Regions from separate parts of the Kitasatospora sp. NPDC058184 genome, predicted to be linked through region 1. Evidence: riboswitches for the same ligand, from Rfam matches in the RefSeq annotation. Region 1 holds a riboswitch; each other region holds the start of a gene.

Region 1 (4,203 bases):
GACCGGGCCGACCCGGCAGCCGTCCAGGAAGGGACTGCCCCCCTCCACGGTCACCACCCCGTGGTGGATCTCGTAGCCCTCGACCCGCTGCCCGAACGCCTCGCCGACCGGCCGCGCCAGCACCTTCTCGACGCCGAACCGCACCCGCGTCGGCAGCAGCCCGAGACCGTCGACGGCGCCCGCCTTCGACTCGACCTCGTCCACGATCGAGTGCGCCAGCATCTGGTAGCCGCCGCAGACCCCGAGGACCGGCAGTCCGGCCGCCGCCCGCGCCTTCAGGGCCGGCTCCAGGCCGCGCTCGCGCAGCCAGGCGAGGTCCGCGACGGTGGCCCGGGTACCGGGCAGCACCACCAGGTCGGCGTCGGCCAGCTCCTCCGGCCTGGTCGCCCAGCGGACCAGCACGCCCGGCTCCTGCGCGAGCGCGTCCATGTCGGTGAAGTTGGACAGCCGGGGAAAGCGCACCACGGCCACCCGCAGCACGTCCGCGCCGAGCGGCCCGGGCCCGTCCGCCCGGTCCGCCACGGTGGACAGGTCCAGCGAGTCCTCGGCGTCCAGCCAGAGCCCGGGCAGCATCGGCAGCGTGCCCAGCACCGGACGGCCGGTCAGCTCGTGCAGCATCTCCAGCCCGGGCGCCAGCAGCCGCGCGTCGCCGCGGAACTTGTTGACGAACCAGCCCGCCACGTGCCGCTGGTCCTCCGCCGACAGCAGCGCCAGCGTCCCGTACATCGCCGCGAAGACCCCGCCGCGGTCGATGTCCCCGACCACCACCACCGGCAGGGCGGCGGCCGTGGCCAGGCCCATGTTGGCGATGTCGCGGTCGCGCAGGTTGATCTCGGCGGGCGATCCCGCGCCCTCGCAGACCACCACGTCGTAGCGGCCGCGCAGGTCGGCCAGGCACTCCAGGGCGCGCTCCAGCAGGACGGGCTTGCGCTCGCGGTAGTCCAGCGCGCCGACCTCGGCCACCGGTCGGCCGAGCAGCACCACCTGGCTGCGGCCGTCCGCGCCCGGCTTGAGCAGCACCGGGTTCATCGCCGCCTCCGGCTCCACCCGGGCGGCCTGCGCCTGCATCGCCTGGGCGCGGCCGATCTCGGCGCCGTCGGCGGTGACGAAGGAGTTGAGCGACATGTTCTGCGCCTTGAACGGCGCGACCCGTACGCCCTGGCGGGCGAGCCACCGGCAGATCCCGGCCGTCACCACGCTCTTGCCCGCGTCCGAGGTCGTCCCCGCGACCAGCAGTGCGTTGCTCATGCCCGTCCCCTCTTCTTCAGCAGTGCCCGCAGCAGGACGTGCCCCGCGACCGTCGTACCCAGCGCCAGTGCGCCCACCCGCCGGGAGAGCGCGCAGGCCCGCTCGATGTCGTCCACCGTCACCGGCCGCAGCTCCGCGCCCAGGACAGGCCGGTGCTCCACCCGCTCGCCGTACCGCAGCGTGCCGCCCAGTCGGACGCCCACCGCGCCGGCGAACGCCGATTCGGCCTGGCCCGCGTTCGGGCTCGGGTGCGCGGAGCCGTCGCGCCGCCAGACCCGCCAGGCGGTCCGGGGCTCGGGGGCGGCGGCCACGGTCAGCAGCGCCGTCAGCCGGGCGCCCGGCCAGCCCGCCACGTCGTCCAGCCGGGCCGAGGCCCAGCCGAACCGGGCGTAGCGGGGCGAGCGGTGGCCGACCATGGCGTCCAGGGTGTTCACGGCGCGGAAGGCCAGCAGGCCGGGGGTGCCGGCCAGGGCGCCCCAGGTCAGCGCGTTCACCACGGCGTCGGCGGTGTTCTCGGCCACCGACTCGACCACCGCCCGGGCGATCTGCTGCCCGTCCAGCGCGCTCGGGTCCCGCCCGCACAGGTGCGGCAGCCGCTCCCGGGCGGCGGCGAGGTCGCCGGCGGCCAGCGAGCGGCCGATGGTGCGGGCCTCCCGGGTCAGCGAGGTGCCGCCGAGCACCGTCCAGGTCGCGGCCGCCGCCAGCGCCGCCCGGCCCAGCGGGCGCCGGCCCACCGTACGGTCCAGGGCGAGCGCGCCCGCCGCGACCGCGCCCACGCACAGCGCGGTGTACCCGGCCCCGGCGGCGCGGTCGTCGCGCCACAGCCGCCGCTCCAGCCGGGTCGCGGCGCTGCCGAAGACGGCCACCGGGTGGCCCCGGCGGGGGTCGGCGAAGCGGGCGTCGGCGGCGTAGCCCGCGGCGGCACCGAGTGCGAACACGGCGGCGCGGGCCAGCGGGCGCGAGGCTCGGGTCAGCGGGCGCGGAGCGGGGGAAGGCGCGCGCGGGGTCATCGGCCGCACGGCGGAGGGCAGCTCGGAGTCCGGCCGGGCGGGGCAGCCTGCATCGCGTGCGTGTCCTCACTCAGGGTCCGCGCCCTGGATCGACGTGACGGCGGCGAGAGTCTCCTGGCTTCCGGGTCGAACGCACCCCCGGAGCCTTCCAGCGGCCGTCGACGGCCCGCCGTGGCGATGTTCCGAGCGTGCTCCCCGGTGACAGTGGCGGGACCGCGCCGGACTTCCACCGGCTTCCTCTCCATGCCTCCGTTTGGCCCCAGGATCCCATCACGGGCCCGAACCGGGAGTCAACCGAGGTCACGGAGGGGTTGGTCACACGGGGACGCCGCTGACGCCCTGTCGGATCGCCCGGCGCGGCCCCGCCCCGACCCCCGCCACGGGCACCCCCTGAGTACCGCCCTGAGTACCGCCCTGAGCACCCCGGGAGCGCCCGCCGGGTGACCCGGACGGCCCAGCCCGGTGGCCGCTCGGGCGGAGCGCCGGTGAACTGGGGCTCGAACACCGTCCGGTCCGTGAAGAACGTCCGTGAACGACGTCCGTGAACAACAGAGCGGGGAGCGAGATGCGTTGGGGAACCGCCGCCGTCGTGGCGGCCGCCGCGGTGGGGGCCGCCGTGCTGGTGGTCGGCCGCCGGGCCTCCGAGCGGATGGTCCGTCCGGTGACCGCCGTCCAGGAGTCCGGGCCGGTCCAGGTCCGCGCCCTCGCCGCCGGCCGGGTCACCTTCACCCGCGGCCCCGCGAGCCTGCGCCCCGGCCGCTGGGCGGTGGAGTGGGCGGACGGCGGGCACGCGGTCGTCGAGGAGGTGCTGCACGCCGACGAACAGGGCGTCACCCGTCGGCTGGTCCGCGCCGACCGGGGCACCCTCGTCCCCGGCACCGAGGTCCGCTTCACCCCGCAGGTCCACCTCGGCGACCCCACCGAGGCGCTCGGCCTCGCCTTCTCCGACACCACCGCCGACGGCGAGCTCGGCGCCCTCCCCGCCTGGCGGCTCGACGGCAAGCGCGGCACCTGGGTGATCCTGGTGCACGGCCCCGGCGACGACCGCCGGCAGACCCTCCCGGTGCTCCCCGTCCTCGACCGGCTCGGCCTGCCCGCCCTCGCCGTCACCTACCGCGGCGACCGGGGCGCCCCCGCCTCCCCGGACGGGCTCAGCCACTTCGGCGAGACCGAGTGGCGCGACATCGAGGCGGCGGTACGGCTGGCGCTCGACAGCGGCGCGGGCAAGGTGATCCTGTACGGCTGGTCCGTCGGCGCGACCATCGTGCTGCAGACCGTGGCCCGCTCCGCCTGGTCGCACGCCGTCCGCGGTCTGATCCTCGACTCGCCCGTGCTCGACCTGCCCGCCTCCGCCCGCCGGGACGCCGCTCGGGCCGGCTTCCAGGGCGTCGCCGCCGAGCTCGGCGCCCTCGCCGCCGAGGGCCGCACCGGGGTCGACCTCGCCGACTTCGGCCGCATCGCCGACGGCACCGACCTGCGGGTGCCGACCCTCCTCCTGCACAGCCCCGAGGACCGGATCGCGCCCTTCGGCGCCGCCGAGAAGCTGGCCGCCGCCCGCCGCGACGTGGTGAGCCTCCAGCCCTTCCCCGGCGCCGACCACGCCACCCTCTGGAACACCGCCCCCGACCGCTACACCGAACTCCTCCGCCGCTGGCTCACCCCGCTCCTCTAGGGGCTCAACCACCCCCCCTGTGCGCGAGGGCGTTTTCGGCTGGTCCCCGCCGCTTTTCCCGGTGCGATTCCCCCCGTCCGGGAATGAACGTTCCTCCCATTCCTCCGGGCCCGCGTGAAAAGTCGGCCCGGCCGACTTCCGGTGCGGCTCGATCCCGATCACGCCGCCCACCATCCGTCCGGATTCGGGCTGGACAGTCCTGCCGGGCGTCGCCGGGCCGAAACGCCCCCGTACGGGCCCCTCGGCTGTCAGGAGCAATATTTGGCCCGGCCC
Region 2 (4,203 bases), on a different contig from region 1:
CTGATCGCGACCGGCGTCGACGAGCGGGTGCCCGGCCCGCCGTCGGCGGTCCTGCCGACCCGCTACGGGATCCTGCGCGCGACCCTCGACACGACAGGAAGCGTGCCGCTCCCGGGCCGGGCCGGCCTGGGCCCGTGGGTGCGGGCCGACCGGGCGCCCGCGTCGTGGGACGGCGCCGTCGTCGCGCTCCGGCTGACCACCGAGGCCACACCCGCCGTCGACGCGACGGACCTCGGTGCCATGCTCATGCTCGCCGAGGCCCACGACCCCCACGCCCCGCACGACGACGTCCGGGCATTGCTGCGGCTCGACGCCCGCTCGGCCACGGTCCTGCGCGTGCTCGTGGAATCGGACAGCGTCCGCGCCGCCGCGGCGGAACTCGGCATGCACCACTCCACCCTGCAGGCCCGGCACGAGGCGCTGACCCGCGACCTCGGCTACGACCCGCGCACGACGACCGGTCGGATGCGCTACATCGCGGCCGCCCTCCTCCAACGCCTCACCGACCCGGATCCGGACCCGAAACCGGCCCCGGGACCGGGCTGAAGGAGCCGGTCAGCTCCCGGAGCGCCGCAGCAGGTAGGTGTCCATGATCCAGCCCTTGCGCGCGCGGGCCGACTCGCGCAACTCGCTGATCCGCGGGGCGGCTTCGGCGAGCGGACCGGCGACGAGGATCTCGTCGGGGGTGCCGAGGTATGCGCCGTAGCGGATCTCCAGCCCCTCCGGGTCGATCCCGGTGAAGGCGGCGCGGCCGTCGAGCATCACCACGACGTCGTCCACGCCCTCGGGGAAGCCCTCGGCCAGCCGGCGGCCGGTGGTGATCTGCACCGGGCGGCCGACCCGGGTCAGCGTGGTGCGGTGGCGGGCCGCGAGCGCGGAGACGCTGCTGATGCCCGGGACCACCTCGTAGTCGAAGCCGACGGCGCCGCGGGCCAGGACGTCGTCCACCACGGCGATGACGCTGTCGTAGAGGCTCGTATCCCCCCAGACCAGGAACGCGCCCGTCTCGCCCTCGCCGAGGTGCTCGGAGAGCAACTGCTCGACCAGGTCGGCCCGGCGGACGCGCCAGTCGTCCACGGCGGCCGCGTACGCGGGGGTGGTGCGGTCCCGCTCCGCGTCCGGCGCCTCGACCACCCGGTGGCCTGGCCGGCCGTGCTCGGCCAGCATCCGGCGGCGCAGCCGGATCAGGTCCTGCCGGTCCTCGTTCTTGTCGAGGATGAAGAAGACGTCCGTGTGGGCGAGCGCCTTGACCGCCTGCAGGGTGAGGTGGTCGGGGTCGCCCGCGCCGATGCCGATGACGAAGATGTGCCGCATGGGAGGCATTCTGCCGTCCGGGACGCCCTGGTCGCGTCGGCGGCCGGGAGGGGCGCGTCGCGATGTCGGGCGGCGGCCACCGTGATGTCACGTTCGAACCCTTGACCGGATCTTTTCCGTATCGCCATGATGGGCCGTCATGTTGTGACTCCGCCGCTGGGGGAAGTCCGGTTCGAATCCGGCGCTGGCCCGCAACGGTAGGCCGCCGGCTCCTGGTCGGAGGCGAGCCCGAGTACCCGTCGGCGGAGGTGTGTCGTCCCTCCTCCCGTCGTGGTCCGCGGGCCGGAGCCCCGAGGGCCGCCCCGGCTGTCGCCGCCGCCCTCCGGGCCCCTGCGCGCGGGCCCGGAAAGGTCACCATGCCCACGCTCCGCCGCGCCCTCGGTCTGCTCGCGATACCCGCCGTGGCGCTCGCCACCGCACTCCCGGCGGCCACCGCCGCCCACGCCGCGCCCGAGAACGCGCCCGCCGCCGCGACCTCGTCCCCGACGGTCCGCCCCGACGCCGCCGCGGGCGGTTGGCTGGCCCGCCAGCTCGTCGACGGCGACCACTTCGAGTCCGTCTTCAACGGGACCGCCTACCCCGACCAGGGCCTCACCATCGACGCCGTACTGGCCTTCGCCGCCTCGCGCGGCTCCGACGAGGCCGCCGCGAAGGCCACCGCCTGGCTGGCGAAGCCCGAGATCATCGGCGGCTACCTCGGCGACGGCACCACCGAGGCCTACGCGGGCGCGACCGCCAAGCTGCTGCTCGCCGTCGAGGTCCGCGGCGGGGACCCGACGGCCTTCGGCGGCGTCGACCTGCCGGCCCGCCTGCGGTCGCTGCAGACCGCCGAGGGCCGGTACTCCGACCGCTCCCAGTGGGGCGACTACAGCAACGCCTTCGGCCAGTCCCTCGCCGTGATCGCCCTGCACCGCACGCCCGGTGGCGCCCCGGCGGCGGCCGTGGACTTCCTGGCGAACAGCCAGTGCGCGGACGGCGGCTTCCCGCTCTCCTTCGGCCAGGCCGCCTGCACCAGCGACGCCGACGCCACCGCGCTCGCCGTCCAGGCCCTCGCCGCCACCGGCCGCGCCGCCAAGGCGAACACGGGCCTGGGCTGGCTCACCGCCCACCAGAACGCCGACGGCGGCTTCGCGGCCGCCGGGGCGACCGCCTCCAACGCCAACAGCACCGGCCTGGCCACCCAGGCGCTGCTCTCCGGCGGACGCCTCGGCCCTGGCCTCAAGGCGTGGGGCCGGCTGGTGAAGCTCCAGCAGGGCTGCTCCGCCGACCCGGCGGTCCGCGGTGCCGTCGCCTACGACGCGACCGGCTTCAACGCGGGCAACGGGGCCCGGGCCACGGCGCAGGCCGTCCTCGGCCTCGCGGGCACCCCGCTGTCCACGCTCTCCGCCTCCGGGGCCGCTCCCGACGCCCCGACCCAGGCCTGCCCGCCGGCCCCGGCCACGCGCTGAACCACGTTGAAACCGTGAGGAGTTCACCGATGGGCGACACCCCCACCCCGGCCCGCCGTACGCTCGGGTCGATCGCCGCCGCGGCGGCCCTCACCGCCGGACTGCTCGGCGTCTGCGCCGTCCAGGCCCCGCAGGCGCGGGCGGCCGCCTGCGGCGGCACCACCGGCGTCACCGTCGTGGTCGACTTCACCGCCGTCGGCGGCGGCATCCAGACCGGCTGCGCGCCCGGCGACCCGGCCAGCGGCCTGGCCGCGCTCACCGGCGCCGGATTCTCGTACGCCTTCCACCCGCGCTACCCGGGCTTCGTCTGCACCATCAACGCCCTGCCGACGGCCTGCACCAACCCGACCGGCAGCGCCTACTGGTCGTACTGGCACGCCCAGCACGGCGGCCCCTGGTCGTACAGCACCCTGGGCGCGGGCAGCTACGACCCGGCCCCCGGCGACGTCGAGGGCTGGTCCTTCGGCGCCGGCGCGCAGCCGGGCACCACCGCGCCCTGACAGGCGGAGGGCCACCGGCGCCCCGCCCCCTTCTCCGGAAGGGGCCGGGGCGCCGGTGCCCCCGTCCTGCGTCGCGTCGTGCGGTCAGCCGCCGTAGCGCAGCGAGACGGTGTCGCCGAGGTGGACGGTCGCGGCCCGGGCGGCCGGGGTGGCGGTGGCGCCGTCCAGGCTGAGCTTCCAGGTGGAGGAGCCGGCGTTGGCCGTGCCGTTGAGCGCGGTGACGGTGCCGCCTCCGGTGGACGGGGTGACGGAGGTGACGCAGCCGCTCGGGGTCGCGGTGGCGGCCGCGTCGAGGACGTCGCCGAGGGTCGTGGTGGTGCCGGTCGGGGTGAGGGTGACGGCGCAGACCCTGAGCGCGCCGGTGCCGTCGTCGACGACCAGCGGGAGCCGGGCGGCGGTGCCGGCGGTGAAGTCGGTGGTCGCGGCCCAGGCGGGCTCGCCCGCGGTGGTCGGGGCGGGCGGGGTGGCGGTGAACCCGGCACCGGCGACGGCGCGCAGGCCGTCGACGGAGGCGTAGGCGGACGGGCTGGTGTCGGTGGGAAGGTACTTGAAGCCGCCGCCGGGCTTGAACTGCTGGGAGATCAGGAAGTCGACCGGGGTCTTGCCGGTGCCGCTGGTGAAGTCGGTGCCCTGGGGGTTGATGCCGCAGGCGTTGAGGCCGGACACGGCCCAGCCGTTGGAGTCGGTGTTCACCCCGAACATGGCGTTGAAGGCGCCGGAGGAGGCGAGCTTGCCCTTGAGGAAGTTCTTGGCGGCGACGACCGTGGAATCGGTGTTGGGCACGCCGGCGGTGCAGAGGGAGGCCATGGCGGCACCCGTCATGTCGATGTCGCTGCCCTGGGCGAGTGCCGTCGGGTCGCCCGCGGCCTTGCTGTAGTTCCAGCCGCCGTCGTTGTGCTGGTTGGCGCGCACGGCCGTGACGGAGGCGTCGAGCAGCGGCT
Region 3 (4,203 bases), on a different contig from region 1:
CCCCCGGCGCCGGTGGATCGCCCGCGGCCTGCTGGGCGCCGTCCTCACCGTCCAGGCCGCCCTCTCGCTGCGCCTGCTGGCCGCCGCGCACCCCGACGAGGCCGCCGCCATGGTCGCCGGCCGCCAGCAGCTGGCCCACCTGCTGCACGGCACCCCGGTCACCACCGACCTGGTCGACCGGGTGCACGGCTCGCCCTGGCTCTACCCGCCGCTGGCCGGCGCCGCCGCCGACGCCAACGGCATCTGGGGCACCCGGCTGCTCAGCCTCGGCTTCGCACTGCTCACCACGGTCCTGCTGTACTCGCTGACCCGGCGGCTGTTCAACGAGCGGGTCGCCATCTGCGCCATCGCCGGGTACGCCGTCCTCCAGTCCACCGTCGTGGTCGGCTTCTACGCCGCGCCCGAGTCCCTCGCCGTCCTGCTGGTCGCCCTCTCGGCCTGGACCACGGTGTTCACCGCAGGCCGCCATCCGGCCCTGGCCCTGCTCGCCGCCCCGCCCACGGCGCTGGCCTGCGCCACGGCCTACTCCGCGGCCTTCGCCGTCCCCGCCCTGGTGGCCCTCGCCTTCGCCTGCGCCCGGCCGTACCACCGGGTGGGCCCGGCCGCCCTGCGCTCACTGCTGACGGCCCTCGGCACCCTCGTCCTACTGCTCCCGTACGGCACCCTCGGCAAGGTCGCCGGGTGGTCGCCCTCGCGCGGCAACGCCCCCGGCTCGGCCGGCTCGGTCCTGCTCGGCACGCTCCAGTGGGCCGGCCTGTTCACCGTCCTCGCGGTGGCCGGCACCATCGCCTACGCGCGCCGCGAACAGATGCCCGAGCACGACGCGCCGGAGAAGGAGCCCCTCCCCACCACCCGGGGCCGGCGCGCCCTGCTCGGGGCCGTCCTGACCGCCACCGCCCTGCTGGTCCCCGCCGCCCACCTGTGGACCGGCACCTCCGGCGCGCTGTTCCGCCACCTCGGCTACGGCATGCTGCTGGCCGCCCCGCTCGCCGGGGTCGGCCTGACCCGGCTGGTCGGCGCCCACTTCCGCCACCCCCAGCTCGGCATCCTGGTCTGGGTCGCCCTGCTCGCCCTCGGCCTGGAGCAGTCCGCGCTGCGCTACCAGAACGGCCCCGACTCCGGCCGCCTGCTGGCCGTCCTGCGGGTCCACACGGAGCCCCAGGGCCGCTACCTCACCGAGGTCGACGGACTCGCCGAGTACTACCTCGGCGGCGTCTCCAAGCCCGAGCAGTGGGTCTCCGCGCGCGCCGGCACCGACTACCGCGACGGGGCCGGGGTCGAGCACCACGGCGACGACGGCAGCGTCGCCGCGATCCGGGACGGCTGGTTCACCATGGTCGTCCTCGACAGCACCGCGCCGAGGGCCACCGACCGGGCCCTGGGCGAGGCCCTGGGCGCCGCCGGACACTACCGGCTGGTCGCCCAATTCACCTCGCCGACCGGCGATTCGAGCACGTACAAGGTCTATCTGAAGCACTGACCGGCCGCCCGGCCCACGCACATCCGCGACACGACAGGCACAACATATGGTGCCGCCGCAGTCCGGCGGCACAACATGTATGCTCGCTTCTGCTGTCGATGCAGGGGAACCCGGTGCGAATCCGGGACTGCCCCGCAGCGGTGAGCGGGCGGCTCCAGCAGCCGCACCCCGCGAGTCCGAGTACCTGCCGACGGCGTGCGCCACGGCCCTCCCGCAGAGGCCGCGCCGGCACCAGCAGTACCCCTCCGGGCCTCGCGGGCGGGCCGGGGAGTCACCTCGCGCGACGCTTTTTTGCGTTCGCGCCGTGCTCCCCTGCCCAGATCGGCCCGGTGGCCCCCCGAGCACCGCCGCCGATCGCCGCCAGGAGAGAGCGCCTTGACCACCGCTGCCTCAGCCACCCTGCCCGCCCAGGGCTCCGGTACCGCCTTCACCGACCCGACGGTCTCCGACCCCGGGGGCGCGCTGCTGCGGCTGCTCACCGACCGCAGCACCGACCTCACCGAGGTCGACCCCGGCCATGTCGCCGCCGCCGCGCTGCGCGGCCGCCACGCCGGCTCGGACTTCGCCGAGCTGCGCGGGCTGGCCGTGGACGCCGCCGCGTCGATGATCGCCGAGGACCCCCAGTACTCGAAGCTGGCCGCCCGCCTGCTCGCGCTGGAGATCGTCGACGAGGCGAACAGCCAGGGCTCGGTGTCCTTCTCCGCCTCGATCGCCGTCGGCCACACCGAGGGCCTGATCGGCGACACCACCGCGGACTTCGTCGCCAAGCACGCCGCCGCCCTGGACGCGCTGATCGACACCGCCGGCGACGACCGCTTCGAGTACTTCGGCCTGCGCACCGTGCAGTCCCGCTACCTGCTGCGCCACCCGATCACCCGCAAGGTGATCGAGACCCCGCAGCACTTCCTGCTCCGCGTCGCCTGCGGCCTGGCGGTCGGCGACTCCGAGCAGTCGGTGCGCGAGGTGGCCGAGCTGTACGGCCTGATGAGCCGCCTGGAGTACCTGACCTCCTCGCCGACGCTCTTCAACTCCGGCACCCGGCACCCGCAGATGTCGAGCTGCTACCTGCTCGACTCGCCGCTGGACAACCTGGACTCGATCTACAACCGCTACGCGCAGATCGCCCGCCTGTCCAAGCACGCCGGCGGCATCGGCCTGTCCTACTCGCGCATCCGCTCGCGCGGCAGCCTGATCCGCGGCACCAACGGCAAGTCCAACGGCATCGTGCCGTTCCTGCGCACCCTCGACTCCTCGGTCGCCGCCGTCAACCAGGGCGGCCGCCGCAAGGGCGCGGCCTGCGTCTACCTGGAGACCTGGCACGCCGACATCGAGGAGTTCCTGGAGCTCCGCGACAACACCGGCGAAGAGGCCCGCCGCACCCACAACCTCAACCTGGCGCACTGGATCCCGGACGAGTTCATGCGCCGGGTCAACGCCAACCAGGACTGGTCGCTGTTCTCCCCGGCCGACGTGCCGGAGCTGGTCGACCTGTGGGGCGCCGACTTCGACGAGGCCTACCGCAAGGCCGAGCTGGCCGGCAAGGCCGTCCGCACCATCCCGGCGCAGACCCTGTACGCCCGCATGATGCGCACCCTGGCGCAGACCGGCAACGGCTGGATGACCTTCAAGGACGCCTCCAACCGCGCCGCCAACCAGACCGCCCTGCCGGGCCGCACCGTGCACTCCTCCAACCTGTGCACGGAGATCCTGGAGGTCACGGACGACTCCGAGACCGCCGTCTGCAACCTCGGCTCGGTCAACCTCGGCGCCCACGTGGCCCCCGGTGCCACGGTCGACGACCTGCTCGGCGCCATGGACTGGGAGCGCCTCGACGCCACCGTCCGCACGGCCGTGACGTTCCTCGACCGCGTGGTGGACATCAACTTCTACCCGACCACCGAGGCCGGCACCTCCAACTCCCGCTGGCGGCCGGTCGGCCTCGGCGTGATGGGCCTCCAGGACGTCTTCTTCAAGCTGCGGATCGACTTCGACTCCGCCGAGGCCGCCCGCCTGTCCACGCTGATCGCCGAGCGCATCATGCTCACCGCGTACGAGCGCTCCGCCGACCTGGCCGAGCAGCTCGGCCGCCACGAGGCGTACGGCGAGACCCGCGCCGCCCGCGGCGAGCTGCACATCGACCACTTCCCGACGGCCGCCCCGCAGTGGGCCGACCGCTGGACGGCGCTGCGCGCCCGGATCGCCGAGACCGGCCTGCGAAACTCGCTGCTGCTGGCCATCGCGCCGACCGCGACCATCGCGTCCATCGCCGGCGTGTACGAGTGCATCGAGCCGCAGGTGTCCAACCTGTTCAAGCGCGAGACGCTGTCCGGCGAGTTCCTCCAGGTCAACCCGTACCTGGTGCGCGAGCTCAAGGAGCTCGGCGTCTGGGACCAGCAGACCCGCGACGCCCTGCGCGACGCCAACGGCTCCGTCCAGGACCTGAACTGGCTGCCCGCCGGGGTCCGTTCGCTGTACCGGACGGCCTGGGAGCTGCCGCAGCGCGCGCTGATCGACCTGGCCGCGGCCCGCATGCCGTACCTGGACCAGAGCCAGTCCCTGAACCTGTTCATGGCGGCGCCGACCATCGGCAAGCTCAGCTCGATGTACGCCTACGCGTGGAAGGTCGGTCTGAAGACCACCTACTACCTGCGTTCGCGCCCGGCCACCCGCATCGCCCAGGCCGCGTCCGGCACCGCCCGTGCCGCCGCGCCGGCGCCGGTGCC
Region 4 (4,203 bases), on a different contig from region 1:
ACATGTGGGTGTGGATCTGGGTGTCGGCGCGGACGCCGGAGGTGGCCAGGCGGAAGGCTTCGGTGGCCCAGTCCAGGTACGCCGGGCGGGCGGCGGCCCGCAGCGGGAGGGTCTCGCGCAGGGCCGGCTCGTCGACCTGGACGACGGCGGCGCCCCCGGCCTCCAGGTCGACGACCTCGTCGCGCAGGGCGAGGGCGACCTGGCGGGCGGTGTCGGCGAGCGGCTGGTCGTCGCGGACGAAGGACCAGGCGAGCATGGTGACCGGGCCGGTGAGCATGCCCTTGACCGGACGGTCGGTCAGGCCCTGCGCGTAGCGGAACCAGTCGACGGTCATCGGGTGCGGACGGGAGATGTCCCCGGCGAGGACCGGCGGGCGCACGTACCGGGTGCCGTAGGACTGCACCCAGCCGTGCCGGGTGGCCAGGTAGCCGGTGAGCTGCTCGGCGAAGTACTGGACCATGTCGTTGCGCTCGGGCTCGCCGTGCACCAGGACGTCCAGGCCGGCCTTCTCCTGGTACGCGATGACCTCGCGGACCTCGGCCTCCATCCGCTCCTGGTACGCGGCGCCGTCGATCCGACCGGCCGTCAGGTCGGCCCGGGCTACGCGCAGTTCGGTGGTCTGCGGGAAGGAGCCGATGGTGGTGGTCGGCAGCAGCGGCAGGCCGAGCCGGGCGCGCTGGGCCTCGGCCCGCTGCGGGTAGGCCTGGGCGCGGCGGGCGTCCGCGTCGGTGACGGCGGCGATCCGGGCGCGCACCGCCGGGTCGCGGGTGATCGGCGAGCCCGCGCGGGAGGCCAGGTCGGCCCGGTTGGCCGCGAGGTCGGCGGCGATCGCGCCGGTGCCCTCGCGCAGGCCGCGGGCGAGCAGCGCCGCCTCGGCGGCCTTCTGCTTGGCGAAGGCCAGCCAGCGGGCGATCTGCGGGTCGATGTCGCGTTCGAGGGTGGCGTCGATCGGCACGTGCAGCAGGGAGCAGGACGGCGCGACGTCGACGGTGTCGGCGAGGCCCAGCAGGGTCGCCAGGGTCGTGAGGGATTTCTCCAGGTCGTTGATCCAGATGTTGCGCCCGTCGATCACCCCCGCCACCAGCCGCTTGCCGGGCAGGCCGCCGGCGGCGGCGAGGTCCTCCAGGTTGGCCGCGGCCGGGCCGGTGAAGTCCAGTGCCAGACCCTCGATCGGGGCCTTCGCCAGGACCGGCAGGGCGTCGCCGAGCCGGTCGAAGTAGCTGGCGACCAGCAGCTTGGGCCGGTCGGTGAGGGCGCCCAGCTCGCGGTAGGCGCGGGCGGCGGCGTTGAGCTCGGCCGGGGTGCGGTCCTGGACCAGCGCGGGCTCGTCCAGCTGCACCCAGTCGGCGCCGGCGGCGCGCAACCCGGCCAGCAGCTCCGCGTAGACGGGCAGCAGCCGGTCCAGCAGGGTGATCGGCTGGAAGTCGGCGGCCACCCCGGGCGCCGGCTTGGCGAGCAGCAGGTAGGTGACCGGCCCGACCAGCACCGGCCGGGCCGCGTGGCCGAGCAGCAGCGCCTCGCGCAGTTCGCCGACGGCCTTGGCCGGGTTCGCCGTGAACACCGTGTCCGGGCCCAACTCAGGGACCAGGTAGTGGTAGTTGGTGTCGAACCACTTGGTCATCTCCAGCGGGGCGACGTCCTGGTTGCCGCGCGCCATGGCGAAGTACCCGTCCAGCGGGTCGGCTTCGACCGCGTCCCGGTGCCGGGGCGGGATCGCGCCGACGGCGACGGTGGTGTCCAGCACGTGGTCGTAGAGCGAGAAGTCACCGGTCGGGACCTCTTCGACGCCGGAGTCGGCGAGCTGCTGCCAGTTCCCCCGGCGCAGGTCGGCGGCGGTGGCCAGCAGCACCTCGGCGGTGACCGAGCCCTTCCAGTAGCCCTCGATGGCCTTCTTGAGCTCCCGGCCCCGGCCCTGGCGGGGGTAGCCGTACGCGGTGGCGACGCTCGCCGCGGCTGCGGACTTCGTGGTCAAGGGACTCTCCTTCGCGAGTCTGTTCTCCTCAGGTACCCGGAGACGGCACGAGGGCGCGAAGGGATGACGTACCCGGCGGCGGCCGTCACGGGAACGTACGGGCCTGGTCCGCCTGGTATGGTCGCCGACCCGCCCACGAGGTCACCGGATAGCCGCGCGCGGGTCGTCCGCGGGCGGGCAGTGGCAGGTCTTCGGACTCGCGGGCGCGTCCGTCCCGTGAAGGGCGGACACCTACTGGCCGTCGCTTCCCAGACCCGTCCCGGGTCCAGTGCGTATGACGGCGGTCGTTCCCACTCACCGCTGCGGGGCAGTCCCGGACTGGCCAGTCGAAAGGCGTCACCGGGTTCCCTCTTGCGACGCCCTGCCTGGCGGACAGGGCGAACCAGCTGCACCGTCAGCTTAGGGGCAAAGCGCCGGGCCTGGCGCGGAAATCTCGGAACCCGTCCGGATGGTGGGACGCCACCATGGCCCGCGGGGCCGGTGGTCAGGTCCGCGTCGGGGTGTCCGGCGTGCCGGGCAGGGCGGCGCGGATGTCCGCGAGCAGTCCGGCCAGTTCGCATCCCGGCCCCAGCCGGGCGTCCAGTCGCGCGCGCTGGTCGGCGGGGATGCCCGCCAGTAGCCGTTCGGCTTCGCCCAGCAGCTGCCGTCCCCGCTGGAGGTCGGACCTCATCCTGGCGACCTGCGCCTGCGCTCCACCCAGCTGGCGGCGGGCGGATTCCAGTGCGGCGTGCTGTTCCGGGGTCAGGACGACGACCTCGACCCCGTCCAGCGTCATCGTCCGGTGCTTCGCGGGCTTGGGCACGATGGTCGGCCTTTCGGTTCAGGGGTGCGCCGGGCCGGTGGGCCGCGCGGCGGTCGGCGGCCCCACCGTGGTGTCCGGGCCGGGCGTGGCGTCCTGGCCGGATGGGGCGTGCGGGCCGGGCGGGGCCTCGAAGCGCACCGTGGGCTCGAAGTTGGCGCGGCGGGCCGCGCGGCGGAAGACGGTGAGGACGGCCGGCCCGACGAGGAGCACGGCGGTGAAGGTGGTGACGGCGCGGCCGGTGTCCCAGCCGAGCGAGGTGGCCAGGTCGAACAGCAGGTAGCGGTGCCACTGCTCGGTGAAGGGCAGGCCCGGCAGGTAGGCGATCGAGCTGTTCGGGCCGGTGGAGAACGGCCAGAAGGAGAGGTTCAGCAGGAAGCCGAAGAGGTAGCCGGAGAACGCCCCGTACCCGGCCAGCAGCGGCACCTCCCAGCGCCGTCCGGCCCCCGGCAGCAGTCCGGCGAGCATGCCGACGAAGGCGCAGCCGAACATCTGGTACGGCATCCAGGGGCCGACGCCGCCGGTGAGCAGCGCGGAGGCGAACAGCGAGGTGCAGCCGAGGGTGAAGCCGAAGCCGGGGCCGAAGACCCGGCCGGCGAGCACCAGGATGAAGAAGACCGTCTCCACTCCGGCGGTCCCGGCGCCGAGCGGGCGGAGTCCGGCGTTGACGGCGGACAGGACGCCGAGCATGGCGAGGGCCTTGGCGTCGATGCCGCCCGCGGAGATCTCCGCGATGACGACGGCGAGCACCAGGACCAGCAGGGCGCCGAAAATCAGCGGCGGGGCGTAGTTGGAGCCGAACCGCCCGGGCGCGACGACGAACGGCCAGGTGAAGGCCACCAGCCCGATGAAGGCGGCCAGGGCGACGACGACGCGGGCCCGGCCGGGGATCCGGACGGCGGTCACCGGGCGGCCTCCACCGCTTCCACGGCCGCCGCGACCTGACGTACCGTCAGGTAGCCGAGCGGGGCGAGGATCTTGGCGGTCTGCGGGGCGAAGGTGGGCGAGGCGACGATGACCTCGGCGGTGGGCCCGTCGGCGACGATCTCGCCCTCGGCCATCACCACGACGCGGTCGGCGGCGGAGGCGACGAACTCGACGTCGTGGGTGGAGACGACGACCGTACGGCCTTCGGCGGCGAGGGCGTCGACGATGCCGGTGAGCGCCTCCTTTGCCTGGTAGTCGAGCCCCCGGGTGGGTTCGTCCAGCAGCACGACCCTTGGTGCGGCGGCGAGTTGGATCGCCAGGACGAGGGCCAGCTTCTGCCCCTCGGAGAGGTCCCGGGGGTGGGTGCCGTCCGGGATCCCGGGGGCCAGGCGGTCGACGACCTGCCGGGCGGTCGGCCCGCCGGCGCCGTCGGCTTCGAGGTCGCTCTGGGCGAGTTCCTGGGCGACCGTCTCCAGGTACAGCAGGTCGGTGGGGGTCTGCGGGA

What was found. Region 1 has a riboswitch for cobalamin ahead of ACFVXH_RS20415 (cobalamin biosynthesis protein). Riboswitches for the same ligand answer to the same signal wherever they lie in the genome.
Region 2: it holds a riboswitch for cobalamin, as region 1 does, so the genes downstream of both, ACFVXH_RS18085 (prenyltransferase/squalene oxidase repeat-containing protein) here and ACFVXH_RS20415 (cobalamin biosynthesis protein) in region 1, are expected to answer to the same signal.
Region 3: it holds a riboswitch for cobalamin, as region 1 does, so the genes downstream of both, ACFVXH_RS09725 (ribonucleoside-diphosphate reductase subunit alpha) here and ACFVXH_RS20415 (cobalamin biosynthesis protein) in region 1, are expected to answer to the same signal.
Region 4: it holds a riboswitch for cobalamin, as region 1 does, so the genes downstream of both, metE (5-methyltetrahydropteroyltriglutamate--homocysteine S-methyltransferase) here and ACFVXH_RS20415 (cobalamin biosynthesis protein) in region 1, are expected to answer to the same signal.

What each region holds. Positions count from the first base shown of each region.
Region 1 is NZ_JBHVVE010000010.1:62,512-66,714, reverse strand. Features, by position in the region: gene ACFVXH_RS20420 (cobyric acid synthase) at 1-1,248, opposite strand, end outside; gene ACFVXH_RS20415 (cobalamin biosynthesis protein) at 1,245-2,258, opposite strand; cobalamin riboswitch at 2,366-2,499, opposite strand; gene ACFVXH_RS20410 (alpha/beta hydrolase family protein) at 2,824-3,930, shown strand.
Region 2 is NZ_JBHVVE010000008.1:251,083-255,285, forward strand. Features, by position in the region: gene ACFVXH_RS18075 (hypothetical protein) at 1-546, shown strand, start outside; gene cobF (precorrin-6A synthase (deacetylating)) at 556-1,314, opposite strand; cobalamin riboswitch at 1,433-1,573, shown strand; gene ACFVXH_RS18085 (prenyltransferase/squalene oxidase repeat-containing protein) at 1,671-2,762, shown strand; gene ACFVXH_RS18090 (flagellar hook-length control protein FliK) at 2,792-3,262, shown strand; gene ACFVXH_RS18095 (hypothetical protein) at 3,347-4,203, opposite strand, start outside.
Region 3 is NZ_JBHVVE010000004.1:246,012-250,214, reverse strand. Features, by position in the region: gene ACFVXH_RS09730 (glycosyltransferase family 39 protein) at 1-1,480, shown strand, start outside; cobalamin riboswitch at 1,553-1,687, shown strand; gene ACFVXH_RS09725 (ribonucleoside-diphosphate reductase subunit alpha) at 1,880-4,203, shown strand, end outside.
Region 4 is NZ_JBHVVE010000008.1:262,686-266,888, reverse strand. Features, by position in the region: gene metE (5-methyltetrahydropteroyltriglutamate--homocysteine S-methyltransferase) at 1-1,972, opposite strand, end outside; cobalamin riboswitch at 2,137-2,374, opposite strand; gene ACFVXH_RS18125 (hypothetical protein) at 2,457-2,774, opposite strand; gene ACFVXH_RS18120 (ECF transporter S component) at 2,793-3,677, opposite strand; gene ACFVXH_RS18115 (ABC transporter ATP-binding protein) at 3,674-4,203, opposite strand, start outside.